Regions from separate parts of the Allobosea sp. RCC_152_1 genome, predicted to be linked through region 3. Evidence: predicted binding sites of a transcription regulator. Region 3 holds the regulator's gene; each other region holds the start of a gene.
The links. The regulator LexA, encoded in region 3, represses DNA repair genes until DNA is damaged. The targets are predictions, from matches to a motif close to TGTTCNNNNTGTGTTCNG.

Region 1 (6,438 bases), on a different contig from region 3:
CCGCGCCCGAGAAAGGCGGGCGCGTTCTGGATCGCCACGGGGATCGTGCTTTTCTCGGCCACGCGGCCGAAGAAGCGGATGTATTCGCCGGCCGGGAAACTCCCGACCGCCGGCGGCTGCAGGATGACCCAGTCGGCTCCCACATTTTCCGCATGGCGCAATTGGGCGACCTGCTCGGCGACCGAATTGCCTGAGATCGTGAAGGCCAGGGGAACCTGCCCGCCAGTATCCTCCGCCACCCAGTCCATGACGGTGCGACGCTCGCCCTCGGAGAGCTTGGCGACCTCCGTCGCCAGGCCGAGCGCCGCCATGCCATGGACCCCGGCTGCGAGGCACAGCTCCGTCTGCCGCCTCATGGCGGCGCGATCCAGCGCCTCGTTCTCGTCGAACAGCGCATAGGCGATGGCATGGATGCCATGCAGCGCTGCGGTCTTGCCGGCCGGGATCATGGGGTGCCCCGTCCCGCCCGTGCGAGCCCATCGTCCTGCACGGCATCGATCATCCGACGGCGCGGAGCCAGGACGATGCCCAGCAATCCGCCGATCACCAGAGCGATGGCGACGACCAGGAGCGCGACGTTGAAATTGCCGGTTGCGTCCTTGATCCAGCCGATGACCGGCGGGAGGCCCAGCCCGGCCAGGTTCGCCACCGCATTGATCAGCGCGATCGAGACGGCGGCAGCGATGCCGGAGACGTATTCGGTCGTGACCGCCCAGAAGACCGGGATGGCGGCCCAGTTGAGACCGATCGACAGGGCCAGCAGCAGAAAGGCCACTGTCGGCTGGCCCGCGAGCTGGACGGCGACCGCCAGAACCAGACCGGCCAGGACCAGCGGCAGGCCAAGATGGAGCGCCCGCTCGCCGCTCGCATCCGAATGGCGCCCGTTGAAGAACATGAAGATGCAGGCGACGAGAAACGGCACGGCCGAGAGCAGGCCGACCGTCATGTTGCTCTGACCCGATACCGACTTCACGATCAGCGGCAGGAACAGCGTGATGCCGATGGTGCCGAAGGCCTGCAGCAGCCAGAACAGCGCCAGCAGCCAGACCCTGCCGCTGGTGAAGGCCTGACGCCACCCGGCCGTATGCGACACCGGGGTGGCGGACTGCTCCTGCGCCAGCGTCTTTTCGAGCCAGTCCCGCTCGGCCGGCGCGAGCCAGGCCGCATCCGCGGGCCGGTCGGTCAGGACTTTGAGCGTGACGAAGGCCAGCAACACCGCCGGGATGCCTTCGATCAGGAAAAGCCAGCGCCAGCCCCCCATGCCGTGCCAGCCGTCGAGGCCGAGGAGCAACCCCGACAATGGCAGGCCGATCACCGAGGCGAGCGCCGCACCGATATAGAAGAACGACATGGCATTGGCGCGCTCGCGCGACGGGAACCAGCGCGCCAGGTAATAGATCACGCCGGGGGTGAAGCCGGCTTCCGCTGCACCGAGCAGCAGGCGCATGCCGTAGAGCTGGTTGGCGCTGGTGACGAAGGCCATGCCGGCGGCAATGACGCCCCAGCTCAGCATGATCCGGGCGATCCAGCGGCGCGCACCGACACGGGCCAGCACCATGTTGCTGGGAATTTCGAACAGGATGTAGGTCGCGAAGAAGATGCCGGCCGCCCGGCCGTACATCTCGGCTGTGAGGCCGAGCTCGGCATTCATCTGAAGCGCCGCCACCGAAATGTTCGAACGGTCGATATAGGCGATCAGATAAAGCAGCATCAGGAAGGGCAGCAGGCGCCAGCCGACCCGCCGCATCGTTTCCGCTCGATTCACAGTCCCTTCGAAGGTGGCCATGGCCCAACTCCTCCCGAGTGTTGGTGACCGCGATCTTCTCGCCGCGGCCCTTCAAACATCCGATGTAAAACATATGATGTTTGACCGCAAGCATGCGGGACACGAAGCCCGCTTGCTTGTGACGCAGGACGGCGGCGGCTAAGAAGCCTCCGAACCGCATCGCTCGAGGCTCATGACCAACCGCAAGCCCGCCCGGACCAGCAGCGTGGTCGAAAGCCTCGGCATCGAGATCGTCGGCGGCAATCCGCCGCCGGGCGGTGCGCTGGCCGCCGAACCTGCTCTCGAAGCGCGCTTCCAGGTCAGCCGGGGCGTCGTGCGGGAAGCCGTCCGGATCCTGGCGGCAAAGGGGCTGGTCAGCGTGCGCCAGCGCCACGGCACGCATGTGCGCCCGCGCCATGAATGGAGCTGGCTCGACCGCGACCTGATCGGCTGGATCGCCGCCAGCGGAATCAGCCGCGCCGATCTCCTCGCCTTCGCCGAGGCGCGCCGCATCATCGAGCCGGAAGCGGCCGCGCTCGCAGCCACGCGCGCGACCAACGTGCAGCGCGACGCGATCAGCGCAGCCTATGCGGCCATGGTCCGCGACCGCCACGATCCCGCCCGCGCGATCTCAGCCGACAAGGCCTTTCACCTGGCGGTTCTGGACGCCACGCATAATCCCGTCCTGCAAAGCCTTCACGGCGCGATCGACGCGCTGCTCAGCGCGATCTTCGATTTCACTGTGACCGTGTTCGAGGGAAACCTCGACAATCACGGCGCCGTCGCCGCCGCCATCCAGCGCGAGGACGCCGATGCCGCGCGCCAGGCCATGCGCGCCTTGCTGAACTATACGGGCGACTATCTCGAACATCGCTGATGCGTTCGCGCTCCTGCGCAGCCGCCTTGCCGGGCCATTCGCCCCGACGGCCAGCTATCCGCTCACGCGCTCCCGCCCCGTCTGCAGCCGCCGCGGCGCATGGCCGAGCCGGCCGGCGAGCACCGCGCCCTTGGGCGCGATCAGGCCCGCACGCAGCCGCCGGCCGCCGAAGGAGATCGCGGCGCGCTCGCGCAAGGAGGCGGCGAAGCCGCGCAGCGGCAGCAGCGCCGGCGCATCGGGCGCGAGCAGGAGGTGCCGTTCGACCGCCTGCGCCCAATTGAGCTGCGGCACGTCGCCGGCATCGAGCAGCAGGAGCCAGTCGCCGCGCGCTTCCTTGGCGCCAAGATGCCAGCCTTCGGCGTTGCCCGCGCGCAGATAGCTCGCACCCGTCGCATCGGCGATGCGCGCGAGACCGTCCGCGCCGACGGTGTCGACGACGACGGCATGGCCAAGGAATCCCTCAGCCACCGCCGGAATCAGCACGGCGAAGGTCGCGGCGATGGCTTGCGCCGAGCCGGGCGCACGGATCACGGCTGTGAGCATCTGCAATGTGTATGGCGCAGCGCAACACGTCGCAATCCTGTCACTTGCCTTTTGTTCCCGTTATGTTCACATTCGAGACCAATGATGGACGCCGATTCCCGGCGTTCGGCAGGATGGAACAGCCATGCCCCAGGCCAGACCGACTTCCCGGCCGATGCCGACGGCCCTGCCGCTGCGGCGGCAGGGTAGCGAGCCGGTGTCCGCCTCCGTGCGAATCGCGCCTGTCGATCCGCTCGCCCATGTCGGCAGCAGCATCGATCCCGAGCGGCGGCGCGGGCGCGGCGCCACGATCAATCCGGGCGGGCGCTACGAGGCCGAACAGCGCGTCGCGGAAGATGACGGCTGGGGCTCGCTCGGCGACTTGCCGGCGTTCAAGACCGAGATCGCCTATGAGAAGGCGCGCAGCATCATCACGCGCAACGACTCGCCGGACATCTCCTTCGACCGCTCGATCAATCCCTATCGCGGCTGCGAGCATGGCTGCGTCTACTGCTTCGCCCGGCCGACCCATGCCTATCTCGGCCTTTCGCCAGGGCTCGACTTCGAGAGCAAGCTGACGGCCAAGCTCGATGCGGCGCAATTGCTGGAGAAGGAGCTCTCCGCTCCCTCCTACCAGCCGCGCACCATCGCCATCGGCACCAACACCGACCCTTACCAGCCGATCGAGAAGAAGCTGCGCATCATGCGCCAGGTGCTGGAGGTGCTGGCAAAGTTCAACCATCCCGTCGGCATCGTCACCAAATCGGCGCTGGTGCAGCGCGACATCGACATCCTCGCGCCGATGGCGGCGAAGGGGCTCGTCAAGGTCGCGCTTTCGGTGACGACGCTCGATCCGAAGGTCGCGCGTGGGATGGAGCCGCGCGCCGCCTCGCCGCCGAAGCGGCTGGAGACGATCCGCAAGCTCTCGGAAGCCGGCATTCCGGTCACGGTGCTGGTGGCGCCGATCGTCCCGGCGATCAACGAGCACGAGATCGAGCGCATCCTCGATGCTGCCAAGGCCGCGGGCGCGCAAGAGGCTGGTTACGTGCTGCTCAGGCTGCCGCTGGAGGTGCGCGACATCGTGCAGGAATGGCTGCTCACCCATCACCCGGACAAGCTGCGCCATGTGATGTCGCTGATCCGCTCGACGCGCGGCGGCAAGGATTACGATTCGCAATGGGGCCAGCGCATGGTCGGTTCCGGCCCCTATGCCTGGATGATCGGCCGGCGCTTCGAGATGGCGGCCGAGCGCATCGGCTTCAACACAGCGCGCAGGCGGCTGCGTACGGATTTGTTCGTCAAGCCGGAGAAGGAGAAGGCGCAGTTGAGCTTGTTCTGACGCGCGAGCAGTGCCGGCCTACTGAATGAAGCCCTCCTTCTCGGGCGAAGCGAAGCGCCGACCCGAGAATCTCTCGCCCGAGAGGATTCCAGAGCCCCCTGCGGCGAGAGATGCTCGGGTTGCGCCCGCGCATGACGGAGGGCGTGCGCTCACGTCGCTCTGGCTCCGAATCGGACTCTGTTGCATAAGCCCGCCATGCCTGCAGACTTCACCCGCGAAACGCTTGCCATCGCCGACGGCCGCTGGCCGCTGGCCGGCATCGACGAGGTCGGGCGCGGGCCGCTCGCCGGGCCGGTGGTGGCGGCTGCGGTGATTCTCGATCCCGAGCGCGTGCCGGCCGGGCTCGACGATTCGAAGAAGCTGCCGGCACCCCTGCGCGAGGAGCTCTTCGCGGAGATCATGGAGCGGGCGCTCGCGGTTTCCGTCGCCAGCGCCACCGCGGTCGAGATCGACGCCGTCAACATCCGGCAGGCGACGCTGCTCGCGATGCGCCGGGCCGTGGCGGCGCTGCCGCTGGCGCCGCTGCATGTCCTGGTCGACGGCAACGATCCGCCGGTGCTGGCCTGTTCCTGCGAGGCGATCATCCAGGGCGACGGGGCAGTGGCTTCCATCGCGGCCGCCTCGATCGTCGCCAAGGTGACGCGGGACCGGATGATGGCGCGGCTGTGCCGGCGCTATCCGGCCTATGGCTTCTCCGGACATGTCGGCTACGCGACGCCGCAGCACCGCAAGGCGATCGCCGAGCACGGCCCCTGCCCCGAGCACCGTTATTCCTTCGCGCCCGTGAAGGGCGTCTGGTTCCGGTAGGGATCGCCAGGCGTCATCCTCAGGCGAAGCGCAGGCCCGAGAATCTCAGGCAAAAAAGGCGCCAGAACCTCCTTCGGCAGGAGATGCCCGGTTCAGGCCCGGGCATGACGTTGGCCGCAGGCCGCAAGCCCATCGAAGCCGCCACCCCCTGCCCCAACGGGAGGTCCGCAGGTTAACGTGCGTTTACGAATTTCTCTTTCTTGCCAATGGCCTAGGCAAAAACTGCAGCCCCAGAATGGGACGCATTTTTTTCAAACCGGAAACCCGGCCTTTACCCTGACTCGCCAGTATCGCCCTCGTTGAAGTTGCGTAACGGTCTTGGCGTCATGGGTATCTCGCGTACCGGGACCGCCAGCGCTCCCGTCCGGATTCAGGTTTCGCGTACCGGACGGCCAGCGCTGGGGGCTCGGATGAAGGCCAAGGGCCTTCACGATCATAACCTCCTCGAACAGGGCGGCATTCCTGCGGCATTGCCGCTGGATCAGGTCATCGTCGGCGACTGCGTCGCGGCGATGAATGCCCTGCCGCCGGGGAGCGTCGATCTCGTCTTCGCCGATCCGCCCTATAATCTCCAGCTCGGCGGCGATCTGCGCCGGCCCGACGACAGCCTCGTCGACGCCGTCGACGACGACTGGGACAAGTTCGCCTCCTTCGCCGAATACGACGCCTTCACCAAAGCCTGGCTCGCGGCGGCGCGGCGGGTGCTGAAGCCCGATGGCGCGCTCTGGGTCATCGGCAGCTATCACAACATCTTCCGCGTCGGCGCGATCCTGCAGGATCTCGGCTTCTGGATGCTGAACGACATCGTCTGGCGCAAGGCCAACCCGATGCCGAATTTCCGCGGCCGGCGCTTCACCAACGCGCATGAGACGCTGATCTGGGCGGCGCGCGGCGAGCAATCGAAATACACCTTCCACTATGAGGCGCTGAAGGGCGGCAATGACGACCTTCAGATGCGCTCGGACTGGTATCTGCCGCTCTGCACCGGCGACGAGCGCCTGAAGGGCGCCGACGGCGCGAAGGTGCATCCGACGCAGAAGCCCGAGGCGCTGCTTGCCCGCGTGCTGCTCTCGGCTTCCAATCCCGGCGACGTCGTGCTCGATCCCTTCTTCGGCACCGGCACGACCG
Region 2 (6,438 bases), on a different contig from region 3:
AGCATTTCGACCCGAGCAATCTCGAGGTGACGACGCTCGATGTCGGCAATCCCGCGACGAACATCATCCCGGCACAGGCGAAGGCCGTCTTCAACATCCGCTTCAACGATACCTGGACGCCGGAGACGCTCGCCAACGAGATCGAGCACCGTTTGCGCGAGGCGGCCGGCAATACGGTGCGCTTCGCGGTGACCTTCCGGCCGACGAACTCGGTCGCCTTCCTGACCGAGCCCGGCCCCTTCGTCGCGATGGTCGCGGATGCGGTCGAGGCCGAGACCGGCAAGCGCCCGGCGCTCTCGACGACCGGCGGCACTTCGGACGCCCGTTTCATCAAGAGCTATTGCCCGGTGGTCGAGTATGGCGTCGTCGGCAAGACGATGCACCAGATCGACGAATGCGCCGCCGTTTCGGACCTGGTCGCTCTCGAGCGGATCACGCATCGGCTGCTCGCCACTTATTTTGCAACGCAACATAAGGCTTGACCTGCCGGCAAAGCGCCTCATTATTGGCTTAGACGAAAGTCTAAGACCACATGATGAGGTTCGCGATGAGGCTCGATGCCGATGACGTCGCGCGTTCGCTGCGCGGCTCCTGGCGCCTGATGACGAAGGGCGCGGATGCGCTCCCCGAACTCGATCTCAGCCGTGACGGCTTCTGGCGCTCCTTCCTCGCCTTCGCGCTGATGCTGCCCGCGACGGTGGCGATGCTCGCGGCCATGCGGCTGGCGGCCGGGCTCAGCAATGCCGGCGGCCTGTTCGGCGCGCCCGGACTCGCACTTGCCGTCGTCGGGGCGCTGTCGCTGGCCATCCTGGTCGTGCCGGCCTTCCTGATCCTGATCCGGCCGGAGCTGGCGCAGGCACCGCGCTTTACCAGCTTCGTGATCGCCTGGAACTGGGCCGGCATCGTCTCCGCCAGCCTGATGGCCGTGCCGGCCGCGGTCTATGCTGTCGGCTGGGCGCCCGCCACGCTCGCGCTGGTGCAATCGGCCTTCTTCGCCGCGATCGTGCTCAGGCTGCGCTATTGCGTGGCGCGCGCCGCCTTCGGCGCCGGCAACGGCATCGCGCTGCCGCTGGTCATCGCCAGCGTGGTGCTGGACTACGGGGTGGTCCGGGCCTTCGGCCTGGTCTAAGGCCGCGACGTGGTTCTCGGGCCCGACCCGAGAGCCTCATGCCGCGTGAGCGATCCGAGCCTCGACGTCACGAGATGTGCGGGTCAAGCCGGAGCCTGACGGCCGCGCTGCCGGCGAAGACCTCAGTAGTCCACCCCGGCCAGATAGAGCCCGCTGGACGGCGCCAGCGCCGCACATTGCGAACGATCGCGCGCCGCCAACACCGCACCCATCTTCCCCTCCGGCCAGCGCCCGGCCCCGACCATCTTCAGGCTGCCGACGATGGAACGGATCTGATGATGCAGGAAGGAGCGCGCATGGGCGTAGACCACGATCTCGCTGCCCTCGCGCCGGACGTCGAGCCGGTCCAGCGTCCGGATCGGGCTGTTGGCCTGGCATTCGGCGGCGCGGAAGGTGGTGAAGTCGTGCTTGCCGAGCAGGGCCTTGGCGGCACGGTCCATCGCCTCGTGGTCGAGCTTCACCGGGACGTGCCAGACCCGGCCACGGTCGAGCGCCGGCGGCGCCCGCCGATCGAGGATGCGATAGATGTAGTAGCGGCGCTTCGCCGAGATGCGGGCATCGAAATCATCCGGCACGATCTCGGCGCTCAGCACGCTGACCGGCACCCGCGCCTTCAGCCGGGCGTTGGTGGCGTCGCGCACGACATCGGTGCGCCAGTCCTTGTCGAGGTCGACATGGGCGACCTGATGGGTGGCGTGGACGCCGGCATCGGTGCGCCCGGCGCAATGCAGGCGCACGGCATGGCCGCAAAAGGCCTCCACCGCCTCCTCGACGCTCTGCTGCACGGACGGGTCGCTCGCCTGGCGCTGCCAGCCCGAGAACGGCGTGCCGTCATATTCGATGACGAGCTTGTAGCGCGGCATCAGAGCCGGTTACCCAACCGGAGGTCCGCGTCAGCGAACAGTGCGAAGCGGTTTTCGGACAATGGCCTGCTCATTTAAAGCTTGTCGCCGGCCCCGAGCCGGGCGCCGCGCAGGAATTCCGCCCCGCTCATCGGCGCCTTGCCGGCGCGCTGGACCTGGAGGAGCTTCACCGCCCCTTCCGCGCAGGCGACCGTGCCCTCGTCGTCGAGCAGCGTGCCGGGCTCGGCCGCGCCGCCGGCGAGCGCCGAACGGAGCACCTTGAGACGCTCCGGCCCCTTGCCGAGATCGATCTCGGCAAAGGCGCCCGGAAAGGGCGACAGGCCGCGCACGAGGTCGTGCACCTGCCGGGCCGGCCGGCTCCAGCTCAGCCTCGCCTCGGCATTGGCGATCTTGGCGGCGTAAGTCACGCCCTCCTCCGGCTGCGGCGTGAACTGCAGCCCGCCGCGCCCGAGCGCCGCGAGCGCCCGCACCATCAGGTCGGCGCCGAGGCGGCTGAGCCCATCGTGCAATTCGCCGGCCGTCATGTCGGGGCCGATGGCGAGCGTCTCGACCATGCCGACCGGGCCTGTGTCGAGCCCGGCCTCCATCTTCATCACGCAGACGCCGCTCTCGGCGTCGCCGGCCATGATAGCGCGCTGGATCGGCGCGGCGCCGCGCCAGCGCGGCAGCAGCGAGGCATGCAGGTTGAGGCAACCCAGTTCCGGCAGATCGAGGATCGCCTGGGGCAGGATCATGCCATAGGCGACGACGACCGCGACATCGGCTTCATGCGAGGCGATCAGCTCGGCCTGCTCGGCCGTTTTCAGGGTCGCGGGCGTGAAGACCGGAATGCCGAAGCGCTCGGCCGCCCTGTGCACCGGCGAGGGCCGCAGCTCCAGCCCACGACCGGCCTGGGCCGGAGCGCGGGTGTAGCAAGAGACGACCTCATGCCCCTGCCCGACGATCTCGGTCAGGACCGGCACGGCGAAATCGGGCGTGCCCATGAAGATGACGCGCAAGCTCATACGCTCGACCTTACCTTAAAATCTTCCCCGTCATTCCGGGCATAGCCCCCGGGTCCGATCTTCGATCGGCCCAAGGATAAACTCCGCGGAGAGCCGGAAGCCATGCCGGCACGCCGGAGCCCTTCGATGGATTCCGGATCGGCGCCGCTTCGCGGCTCGTCCGGAATGACGCAGCAGTGATTATGCCGCTGAGCGCTTGGCGGCCTTGGCGAATTTCTTGGTCACACGCTCGCGCTTCAGCCGCGAGAGATGATCGATGAAGAGCACACCGTTGAGATGATCGATCTCGTGCTGCAGGCAGGTGGCGAGAAGGCCATCCGCCGCGATCTCGTGAGTCTTGCCGTCGAGATCCATGTAGCGAACCTTGACCTCGGCCGGGCGCTCGACCTCCTCGTAATATTCGGGGATCGAAAGGCAGCCCTCTTCATACACATTGGTCTCTTCCGAGAACCAGGTGACCTCCGGGTTGATGAAGACCTGCGGCTTCCTCGGTTCCGGCTCCTCGCCCTCCTTCGCCTCCGGCTTCGACAGATCCATCGTCACGACGCGCAGCGGCACGCCGATCTGGATCGCGGCGAGACCGATGCCCGGCGCGTCGTACATGGTCTCGAACATGTCCGCGACCAGCGCCTTGATTTCCGGCGTGACGGCCTCGACCGGCTTCGAGGCAAGGCGAAGCTGGGCGTCGGGCAGGATGACGAGCGGACGAATGGGCATGTGGTTCCGAGAGAAAAGGGCTGTTGAGCCCGGGACATAAGCATTTGTGGGCGGGCGGTCAAACCGTTCCGCTTTCGTTCGCCATCCCGAGCCGAATCGGCTAGGCTTCGCGCATGAACGCGATTGCCTTCACCTTGCTGGAACGCCCCGTGACCTGGGCGGAGGCCGCACTCGGCTTCGGCGGGTTGAGTCTCGCATTGCTGCTGATGACGGCTTTGGCGGCCTGGCGCGGCGGCAGAAGCCGCGCGATCGAGGCTGCGATGGCCGCCGAACGCGCCCGCGAGATGGACGACAAGGTCGCGGAGATGAACCGGCAGCAGGCCGAGCTCGCCGGCCGGATGCAGTCGATGGCCGAGATCCTCTCGACCCGGCAGGGCGACCTCGCAAGGTTGATGGCCGAGCGGATGGACGGCCTCGGCCAAAAGGTCGGCCAGGGGCTCGAGCAGAGCGTCCGCCAGACCACCGAAAGCCTCGGCAAGCTGCAGGAGCGGCTGGCGGTGATCGACAGCGCGCAGAAGAACCTGACCGACCTCACCTCGGAAGTGGTGACGCTGAAGGACGTGCTCTCCAACAAGCAGGCGCGCGGCGCCTATGGCCAGGGCCGGATGGAAGCGATCATCCGCGACGGTCTGCCCGCCGCCTTCTTCGCCTTCCAGCCGCAGCTCTCGAACGGACGCCGGCCCGACTGCCTCGTCACGCTGCCGGGCGACGGGCGCGGCCTCGTGATCGATGCCAAGTTCCCGCTGGAGAGCTTCACGATGCTGCGCGAGGCGCGCGGCGAGGAGGCGAAGAAGATCGCGGGCCAGCGCGTCCGCAGCGATGTCGGCGTGCATGTGAAGGACATCGCCGAGCGCTATTTCCTGCCCGGCGAGACGCAGGATATCGCGCTGCTCTTCGTGCCGTCGGAATCGATCTATGCCGATCTGCACGAATATTTCGACGATGTCGTGCAGCGGGCGCACCGGGCCCGCGTGATGATCGTCTCGCCCTCGCTGCTGGCGCTGGCGATCCAGCTCATGCAGTCGCTGGTGCGCGATGCGCGGATGCGCGAGGAGGCGCAGGTCATCCAGACCGAGGTCGGCAAGCTGCTCGACGATGTCAGGCGCCTTGGCGAGCGCGTCGACAAGCTCGACACGCATTTCCGGCAGGCGCAGGAGGATGTCGGCCAGATCAAGACCTCTGCCGGCAAGGTCACCAGCCGCGCCGAGAGGATCGGCGCGCTCGATTTCGACGACGAGAAGAGCGAGCCGAAGCTGCCCTTCGCCAAGGGGCTCGAACTGAAGCGGGCCGCGGAGTAGCGCGCTCCCTGCCAGGCAGGGCGGATCCGGCCGACGACGCTAAAGGACCCCAAAGTCAACGCGCCGCCTGCCCCGGATGTCGGCGAGGGCGAGCCAGGGGGACCGCCCACACAACCTGAACGCTCATCCCCAACGTGAATACGCGTATTTGCAAGTAAACGTCGTCACTTTTCCGAAGGGGACATTAGAACAGCCTTAAACTTTATCTGAAAGATCTGGGGCACCGAGAACTCTCAATACAGTCGAGCGCCATGACGCGACCGGGGTATCGCCGATCCATGCCTGGACCATAGGCATCTTTGCGGACCTTCCATCATCGGCACTCCATTGAATGAGCGACGTCTTCCCAGAAGGTCCGTCATGACAATGAGCATCAAGACAAAGCTGGCGGCCGCGCTGGTCGCCCTGGCCCTGTGCGTCCTCGCCATCGGCGCCTGCGGCTATCTGGCCTTGCGATCCGTGACGGAGCGTGTCGACAACGTCGTCCAGAACAATGTCATCCCGATGGAACAGTTGCGTTCCGTCAGCGACATGTATGCCGTCAACGTCGTCGACACGATCTGGAAGGCGCAGAGCAACCAGGTCACCTGGACCAATGCGCTCAAGAGCGTCCAGGACGCGGTCGGGACCATCGACAAGAGCTGGAAGGCCTATCTGCCCAGCATCACCGAGTCCGATGAGAGGCAGCTTGCGGATCAGGCAGCGGCGCTGATGAAGACCGGCGATGTCGCCATCGCCAAGGTCATCGCCATCCTGAAGGATCGTGACGACAGCGCTCTTCGCCTGTTCTCCTCGGACGAACTCTACAAGGCGATGGACCCGATCACGAAAAAGCTCGGCGAGTTGGCCGCGTTGCAGCTCAAGCAGGCGCGCGAGCAGGGAGCACAGGCCCAGTCGACGGCCCATGCCGCGGCCTATCTGCTGCTCGCCGTTGCCGGCGGCGCCCTGCTCCTGGGAGCATTTGCGCTCGCCTTCGTGATCAGCGGCGTCGTGCGGCCGCTCGGCGGCATGACCGCCGCGATGAAACGCCTGGCGGATGGCGAGCAGGACGTCACCGTGCCGAGCGTCGGCCGGCGCGACGAGATCGGCGAGATGGCCGGCGCCCTGCAGATCTTCCAGGAGAACGCGGCAAGGGTCCGTGCCCTGGAAGAGCAAGAGCGTGCTGCGGCGGCGGCGCGGCTGGCGCGGGCCCAGTCGATGGAGGCTGTGGTGTCGGATGTCGGCGAGGTGGTCGCGGCGGCGGCGGCCGGCGATTTCTCGGCCCGCCTCCAGATCGACGATGCCGACGAGCAGATGCAGCGGCTGGTCGCCGGCATCAACGAAATCAACAGCGTGGTCGACGGTGCGACGACGGAGTTCGCTGGGGTTCTGCAGGCGGTGGCGGGCGGCGACCTGACGCGGCAGGTCGAGGGCGGCTATCGCGGCCG
Region 3 (6,438 bases):
AAGGCAGGGGCTGGGAAGGGGGATGGCGCGGCAACCTGCATCGCCGGAGCGCCGGAGCGCGCTGAGGGCCGTCGCCGGCATCCTGCCGGCGCGCCTGCCGCCTGTCGCACTGGGAAGCCTGCCGCTGGCCGAGCGCCTCCAGGCGCTGCGGGACTGGCTGGCTGCGTCGCTGGCGCAGGAGGCCGAGCGCCGCCGCCCGTTCCTCTGGCTGCCCGTGGCGATGGGCTTCGGCATCCTGCTCTATTTCGCCGCCGATCGGGAACCCGCACTCTGGGCGCCGCTCGCGGGCTTCGTCCTGTCCGGCGGCCTCGCTGTCGCACTGCGTCTGCGACCCGCCGCTGCCGCAGTCTGCATCGCCTTCGCCGCGGCCTTCGCCGGCTTCGCGGCAGGCGTCTGGCGCACGGCCGATATCGCCGCGCCGATGCTGGAGCGGCCGCGCATCGGCAAGATCACCGGCTTCGTCGAGAGCGTCGAGGCGCGCGATGCCGGCGCCCGCCTCGTCCTGGTGGTGACGGACATCGCCGGCGTGCCGCCCGAGAGCCGGCCGAAGCGCGTGCGCGTCAACATTCGCAGCGGCACGGTCGCGCCCGGCGACCATATCGCCGGCACCGCGCGGCTCCTGCCACCACCGGGGCCGGCCCGCGCCGGAGGCTATGATTTCGGGCGCGACGCCTTCTTCCGCGGAATCGGCGCCGTCGGCAGCATCGCCGGCAAGATCGCACTCGTCCCGGCGCCGCATCCCCTGCCATGGCGCCTCGCGCTCGACGTGGAGATCGACAAGGCGCGCAACGTCCTGACGCAGCGCATCGCCAGCGTCGGCGGCGGGCAAGGCGGGGCGGTCGCGGCCGCGCTCGTCACCGGCAAGCGCGGCCTCATCACCGAGGCGTCGAACAACGATCTGCGCGCCGCCGGTATCTATCATATCGTCTCGATCTCCGGCCTGCACATGGTGCTTGCAGCCGGGACGATCTTCTGGCTCGTGCGGGCTCTGCTGGCGCTGTCGCAGACGCTGGCGCTCGGCTGGCCGGTGAAGAAGATCGCGGCGATCGCGGCGATGATCGGCGCCACCGCCTATTGCATCTTCTCCGGCAGCGACGTCGCGACGGAACGTTCGCTCATCATGACGCTGGTCATGCTCGGCGCGATCCTCGTCGACCGGGCGGCGCTCAGCATGCGCAATCTCGCGCTCGCCGCGATCATCGTGCTGCTGCGCGAGCCCGAGGCCCTGCTCGGACCGAGCTTCCAGATGTCCTTCGGTGCGGTCGCGGCGCTGGTCGCTTTCGCCGAGCGCTGGGAGAAGCGCGACCGGTCTAAGCCGCCGACGGCCTTGCCCTGGCCCTTGGGCACGCTCTGGACGGCCTCGCTCGGCATCGTGGTGACGACGCTCCTCGCCACGGCCGCGACGGCGCCCTTCGGCGCCTATCATTTCCAGACTTTCAATCCCTTCGGCCTGCTCGGCAATGCGATGGCGCTGCCCTTCGTCTCGCTCTTCGTGATGCCGGCGGCGGTGTTCGGCGTGCTGGCCTACCCCTTCGGTCTGGACTGGCCGGCCTGGGCGCTGATGGGGCTCGCTTCCGACATCGTGCTGAAAGTCGCGCATTGGGTCGCCACCATCGACCATTCGACCATGACGGTGGTGGCCTTCGGCCCGGCCGTGCTGCTCTCCTTTGCCGCCTCGCTGCTCTGGATCACGCTCTGGACCACGGGGCTGCGCTGGCTGGCGGCGCTGCCGCTCATCCTCGGCGTCGCCTTCGCCGCGAGGCCGGAGCGGCCCGAGATCCTGATCGAGCGTGACGGCTCCGGCATCGCCGTGCGCGGCAGCGACGGCCGCCTCGCCATCGCCGGCCGGCCGAGCCGCTTCGTCCTGCAGCAATGGCTCGCTTCCGATGGCGACAGCCGCGCGCCGGACGACGCGACCCTGCGTGCCGGTATCGCCTGCGACGCCAATGCCTGCATCGTCCGAACCGCCGACGGGCGCAGCATCTCCTATGCCCGGGATCGGATCGCCATCATCGAGGATTGCCGCCGCGCCGATCTCGTCGTCACCAACATTCCCTGGAGCGCGCCTTGCGAAGCCAGGCTCGTCGATCGGATGGCGCTGTCGCGGGACGGCGCGACCTCGCTCTACCGCGCCGCCTTCGGCTGGCGCAGCCATTCCTCGGAAAACGCCGTCGCAGACCGGCCCTGGAGCCGCCGCAAGCCTTCCGAATCCGCAGCTCGGCCCAGCGCGCCGGCCCCCGCTGCGACACGGGCCTCTGCTGCTCCGGAGGTCGCGTCGGACGAGACCGAGTTCGCTCAGTAGCGGCGCAGCAGGTTGACCAGCCGGCCCTGGATCTTGACGCGGTCGGGGCCCAGGACGCGTGTCTCATAGGCCGGATTGGCCGCTTCGAGCGCGATCGAGGAGCCACGCCGGCGCAGACGCTTCAGCGTCGCCTCTTCCTCGTCGATCAGCGCGACGATGATGTCGCCGGTGTTTGCCGTGTCCTGCTTGCGGATGATGACGGTGTCGCCGTCGAGGATGCCGGCCTCGACCATCGAATCGCCGCGTACCTCCAGCGCATAATGCTCGCCCGAACCCAGCATGTCGGGCGGCAGCGAAACCGTATGGCTGCGGCTCTGGATCGCCGAGATCGGCGTGCCGGCGGCGATGCGGCCCATCACGGGAATCGCGACCGGGGAGCGTGCATCGTCATCGGCCGGGGCAGGGCGCGGCTTGGCGAGAGAGGGCTGCGAGCCGAGGCCGCCCTGCACGACGGCTGGGTTGAAGCGGCGCGGCTGCGGGCCAGCGAGCCCGTCCGGCATCTTGATGACTTCGAGGGCCCGCGCCCGATTGGGCAGGCGGCGGATGAAGCCGCGCTCCTCAAGCGCCATGATCAGCCGGTGGATGCCCGATTTGGAGCGCAGGTCGAGCGCATCCTTCATCTCGTCGAAGGAGGGGGGCACGCCGCTTTCGCGCAAGCGTTCCTGGATGAAGCGCAGGAGTTCGTGTTGCTTGCGTGTCAGCATGATCCCCGCCGGTGCCCCCGCGATACAGATTCGAAACAAAGCCAGAACACTATAACTGTTCGCCTTGTGTTCCGCAAGCGACTGCTACCGCAGCGGCAGAATGCGGCAGATATCGCCTTTGTGAGCCGGCTCTGCATGCGCCGGTCGGATCGTCAGGGCCTTGGCGCGCGCCAGGGTGCCCAGCATCGAGGAATCCTGCCTGTCGAAGGGCGTCGCCACCCAACCGGCCGGCGTCAGGGCAAGATCGGAGCGAAGATAGTCCTCGCGCTCATCATTAGCCGGCATATCTTTTCCGAGAATCGCCAGAATACTGCGGTCGCGATCGGGGTCGTCCATACCCAGCAGCGCCTCGATCAGCGGCAGCAGGAAGAGATGGCCGCAGACGATCGACGAGACCGGATTGCCGGGCAGCCCGAGCACCACCATGCGGCCAAGCCGGCCGGTCATCATCGGCTTGCCCGGTCGCATCGCGATCTTCCAGAAGCCGAGGCTCATGCCGGCCCGCTTCAGCGCCTCCTGCACGAGGTCGTGCTCGCCGACCGAGGCGCCGCCGAGGGTGATCAGCACGTCGGCCTCCGCGGCACGGGCGGCGGCGATCCGCGCCGCGAGGTCGTCGTGATCGTCGCGGGCGATACCGAGGTCGAGCGCCTCGCCGCCGGCCTTTTCCACCAGCGCCATCAGCGAGAAGGAGTTCGAGGCGACGATCTGGTCCGGCCCGGTCGGCTCGCCCGGCGCCACCAATTCGTCGCCGGTGGCGAGGATGGCGACGCGCGGCTTGCAGCGTACCGGCAATTGCGGATGCCCCATCGCGGCGGCGAGCCCGAGCGCGGCGCTGTCGAGCATGCGCCCGGCCGTCAGCGGCACGTCGCCGTCACGGAAATCGAGCCCGGCCACCCTGACGAACTGGCCCTTATGGGCCGGCACGCGCACCGTGATGGTTTCGCTGCCGACGCCATCGGCATTCTCCTGCATGAGGACGCTGTCGGCGCCCTCCGGCATCGGCGCGCCGGTGAAGATCCGCACAGCCTCGCCCGGACGGACGTCGCCATCGAAACGCCGCCCCGCCGCGGATTCGCCGATGACGCGGAGTTGCTTGCCGGCTTCCATGTCGGCGGCGCGGACGGCATAGCCGTCCATGGCGGAGTTGGCGAAAGGCGGCTGGGTGCGCAGCGCCTTCACATCGGCCGCGAGCACGCGCCAGGCGCAGCGCGCCAGGGGCTGCATCTCGCTGCCCGTCGGCCCCGGAACGCTGTCGAGCAGGGCCTTGAGCGCGACGGGAACCGGGGTGAGAGCCATGTCAGAGCGCCTTGGCGTCGTAATCGCCGGATTGTCCGCCGGATTTGTGCAGCAGGCGGATGCCTTCGATCCGCATCGCCCGGTCGACGGCCTTGACCATGTCGTAGACGGTCAGGCAGGCGACGGAGACGGCGGTCAGCGCCTCCATCTCGACGCCGGTCTGGCCCTTCATCTTGACCTCGGCGCGGACGCGCACGCCGGGCAGGGCCTCGTCCAGTTCGAGATCGACAGCGATCTTGCTCAGCAGCAGCGGGTGGCAGAGCGGGATCAGTTCATGGGTGCGCTTGGCCGCCATGATGCCGGCGAGCCGGGCTGTGCCGAGCACATCGCCTTTCTTGGCGTTGCCGTCGCGCACGATCGCGATGGTTTCAGGCGCCATCACGACGCAGCCTTCGGCGATGGCGATGCGCCCGGTCTCGGCCTTGTCGCCGACATCGACCATATGCGCGGCGCCTTGCGCGTCGAGATGGCTGAGCCGGCTCACGCCGCGTTCTCGCGCGCCTTGCCGGTGAGCAGCAGCGCAGTCGCGGCCGCGACATCGGCCTGCCGCATCAGGCTTTCGCCGACGAGGAAGGTTTCGACGCCGACCTTGCCGAGACGCCGGATGTCGGCGTGGGTGAAGATGCCGCTCTCGCTGATGACGATGCGGTCGGACGGCACGCGCGGCGCCAGCCGCTCGGTCACGGCGAGATCGACGTTGAAGCTGCGCAGGTCGCGGTTGTTGATGCCGAGCAGCCGGCTTTCGAGCTTGAGCGCCCGGTCGAGCTCGGCATCGTCATGGATCTCGACGAGGGCATCCATGCCGAGCTCGCGCGCCGTGTCGTTGAGCACCCGGGCGGTGGCGTCGTCGACGCCGGCCATGATGATCAGGATGCAATCGGCGCCCCAGGCGCGGGCCTCGAAGACCTGATAGGGGTCGTAGAGAAAATCCTTGCGCAGCCCCGGCAGGCCGCAGGCCTCGCGCGCTTGCGTCAGGAATTCCGGCTGGCCCTGGAAGGAGGGCGCGTCGGTCAGCACCGAGATGCAGGCCGCGCCGCCCGCCGCATAGGCGCGTGCCAGCGCCGGCGGATCGAAATCGGCGCGGATCAGCCCCTTGGACGGGCTCGCCTTCTTGATCTCGGCGATGAGCGCCGGCGTCCCGGCTGCAACCTTGGCGGCGAGAGCGTCGGCAAAGCCACGCGGCTTGCCGGCGCCGCGCGCGCGGCGCTCGATCTCCGCTTGTGGGATCGCAGCCTTGGCGGCGGCGATCTCCTGGCGCTTATAGGCTTCGATCTTCGCGAGGATGTCGGTCATGGCCAGCCTCCTCAGCCGTTCGAGACGGCGATGAGCTTCGCGAGCGTCGCCTTGGCCTTGCCGGAATCGAGCGCGGCCGTGGCCTGGGCGAAGCCGTCCTTCAGATCCCCCGCCTTGCCGGCGATGAGCAGTCCCGCCGCCGCATTGAAGGCCGCGATGTCGCGGAAGGCGGTCTTCTCGCCGCCAAGCACGGCATTGAGGGCTGCGGCGTTCTGCTCGGGCGTGCCGCCGCGCAGATCTTCGGGCTTGGCGAGGGCGAGACCGATATCGGCCGGGCTGATAGAGAAGCTCTCGATCTTGCCGTTCTCCAGCGAAACGACGCGGGTCGGACCGGTGGTGGTGATCTCGTCGAGCCCATCCGAGCCGTGCACGGCCCAGACGCGGGTCGAGCCGAGCGTGGCCAGCACCTTGACCATCGGTTCCAGCCAGGTCTCGGAGAAGGCCCCGACGAGCTGGCGCTTGACGCCGGCCGGGTTGGAGAGCGGGCCGAGCAGGTTGAAGATCGTGCGCGTGCCGAGCTCGGTGCGCACCGGCGCGACATGGCGCATCGAGGCGTGATGCGTCGGCGCGAACATGAAGCCGACGCCGGCCTCGCGGATGCAGCGTTCCGTGCCGGCCGGGTCGAGCCCGACCTTGACGCCGAGCGCGGTCAGCACGTCCGCCGCGCCCGAACGTGACGACGCCGCGCGGTTGCCGTGCTTGGCGACAGGCACGCCGCAAGCGGCGGTGATGATCGAGGCCAGCGTCGAGACATTGTAGGAGCCCGACGAATCGCCGCCGGTGCCGACGATGTCGATGGCATCGGCCGGGGCCTTCACCGGCATCATCTTGCCGCGCATGGCG

Region 1: AB6806_RS11965 (PA0069 family radical SAM protein) is a predicted target of LexA. The motif match lies at 3,238-3,255, and genes of this name have one in related genera.
Region 2: AB6806_RS13500 (DNA recombination protein RmuC) is a predicted target of LexA. The motif match lies at 3,778-3,795, and genes of this name have one in related genera.

Annotation. Positions count from the first base shown of each region.
Region 1 is NZ_JBFUPU010000003.1:20,455-26,892, forward strand. It holds gene AB6806_RS11940 (dihydrodipicolinate synthase family protein) at 1-449, opposite strand, end outside; gene AB6806_RS11945 (MFS transporter) at 446-1,786, opposite strand; gene AB6806_RS11950 (hypothetical protein) at 1,785-1,928, shown strand; gene AB6806_RS11955 (FadR/GntR family transcriptional regulator) at 1,959-2,642, shown strand; gene AB6806_RS11960 (glycosyltransferase family A protein) at 2,697-3,173, opposite strand; gene AB6806_RS11965 (PA0069 family radical SAM protein) at 3,340-4,503, shown strand; gene AB6806_RS11970 (ribonuclease HII) at 4,699-5,310, shown strand; gene AB6806_RS11975 (site-specific DNA-methyltransferase) at 5,637-6,438, shown strand, end outside.
Region 2 is NZ_JBFUPU010000003.1:347,825-354,262, forward strand. It holds gene dapE (succinyl-diaminopimelate desuccinylase) at 1-482, shown strand, start outside; gene AB6806_RS13480 (hypothetical protein) at 548-1,129, shown strand; gene truA (tRNA pseudouridine(38-40) synthase TruA) at 1,252-1,992, opposite strand; gene fmt (methionyl-tRNA formyltransferase) at 2,067-2,996, opposite strand; gene def (peptide deformylase) at 3,177-3,713, opposite strand; gene AB6806_RS13500 (DNA recombination protein RmuC) at 3,827-5,011, shown strand; gene AB6806_RS13505 (HAMP domain-containing methyl-accepting chemotaxis protein) at 5,372-6,438, shown strand, end outside.
Region 3 is NZ_JBFUPU010000001.1:1,167,003-1,173,440, forward strand. It holds gene AB6806_RS05470 (ComEC/Rec2 family competence protein) at 23-2,302, shown strand; gene lexA (transcriptional repressor LexA) at 2,296-3,006, opposite strand; gene AB6806_RS05480 (molybdopterin molybdotransferase MoeA) at 3,091-4,302, opposite strand; gene moaC (cyclic pyranopterin monophosphate synthase MoaC) at 4,304-4,786, opposite strand; gene trpC (indole-3-glycerol phosphate synthase TrpC) at 4,783-5,595, opposite strand; gene trpD (anthranilate phosphoribosyltransferase) at 5,607-6,438, opposite strand, start outside.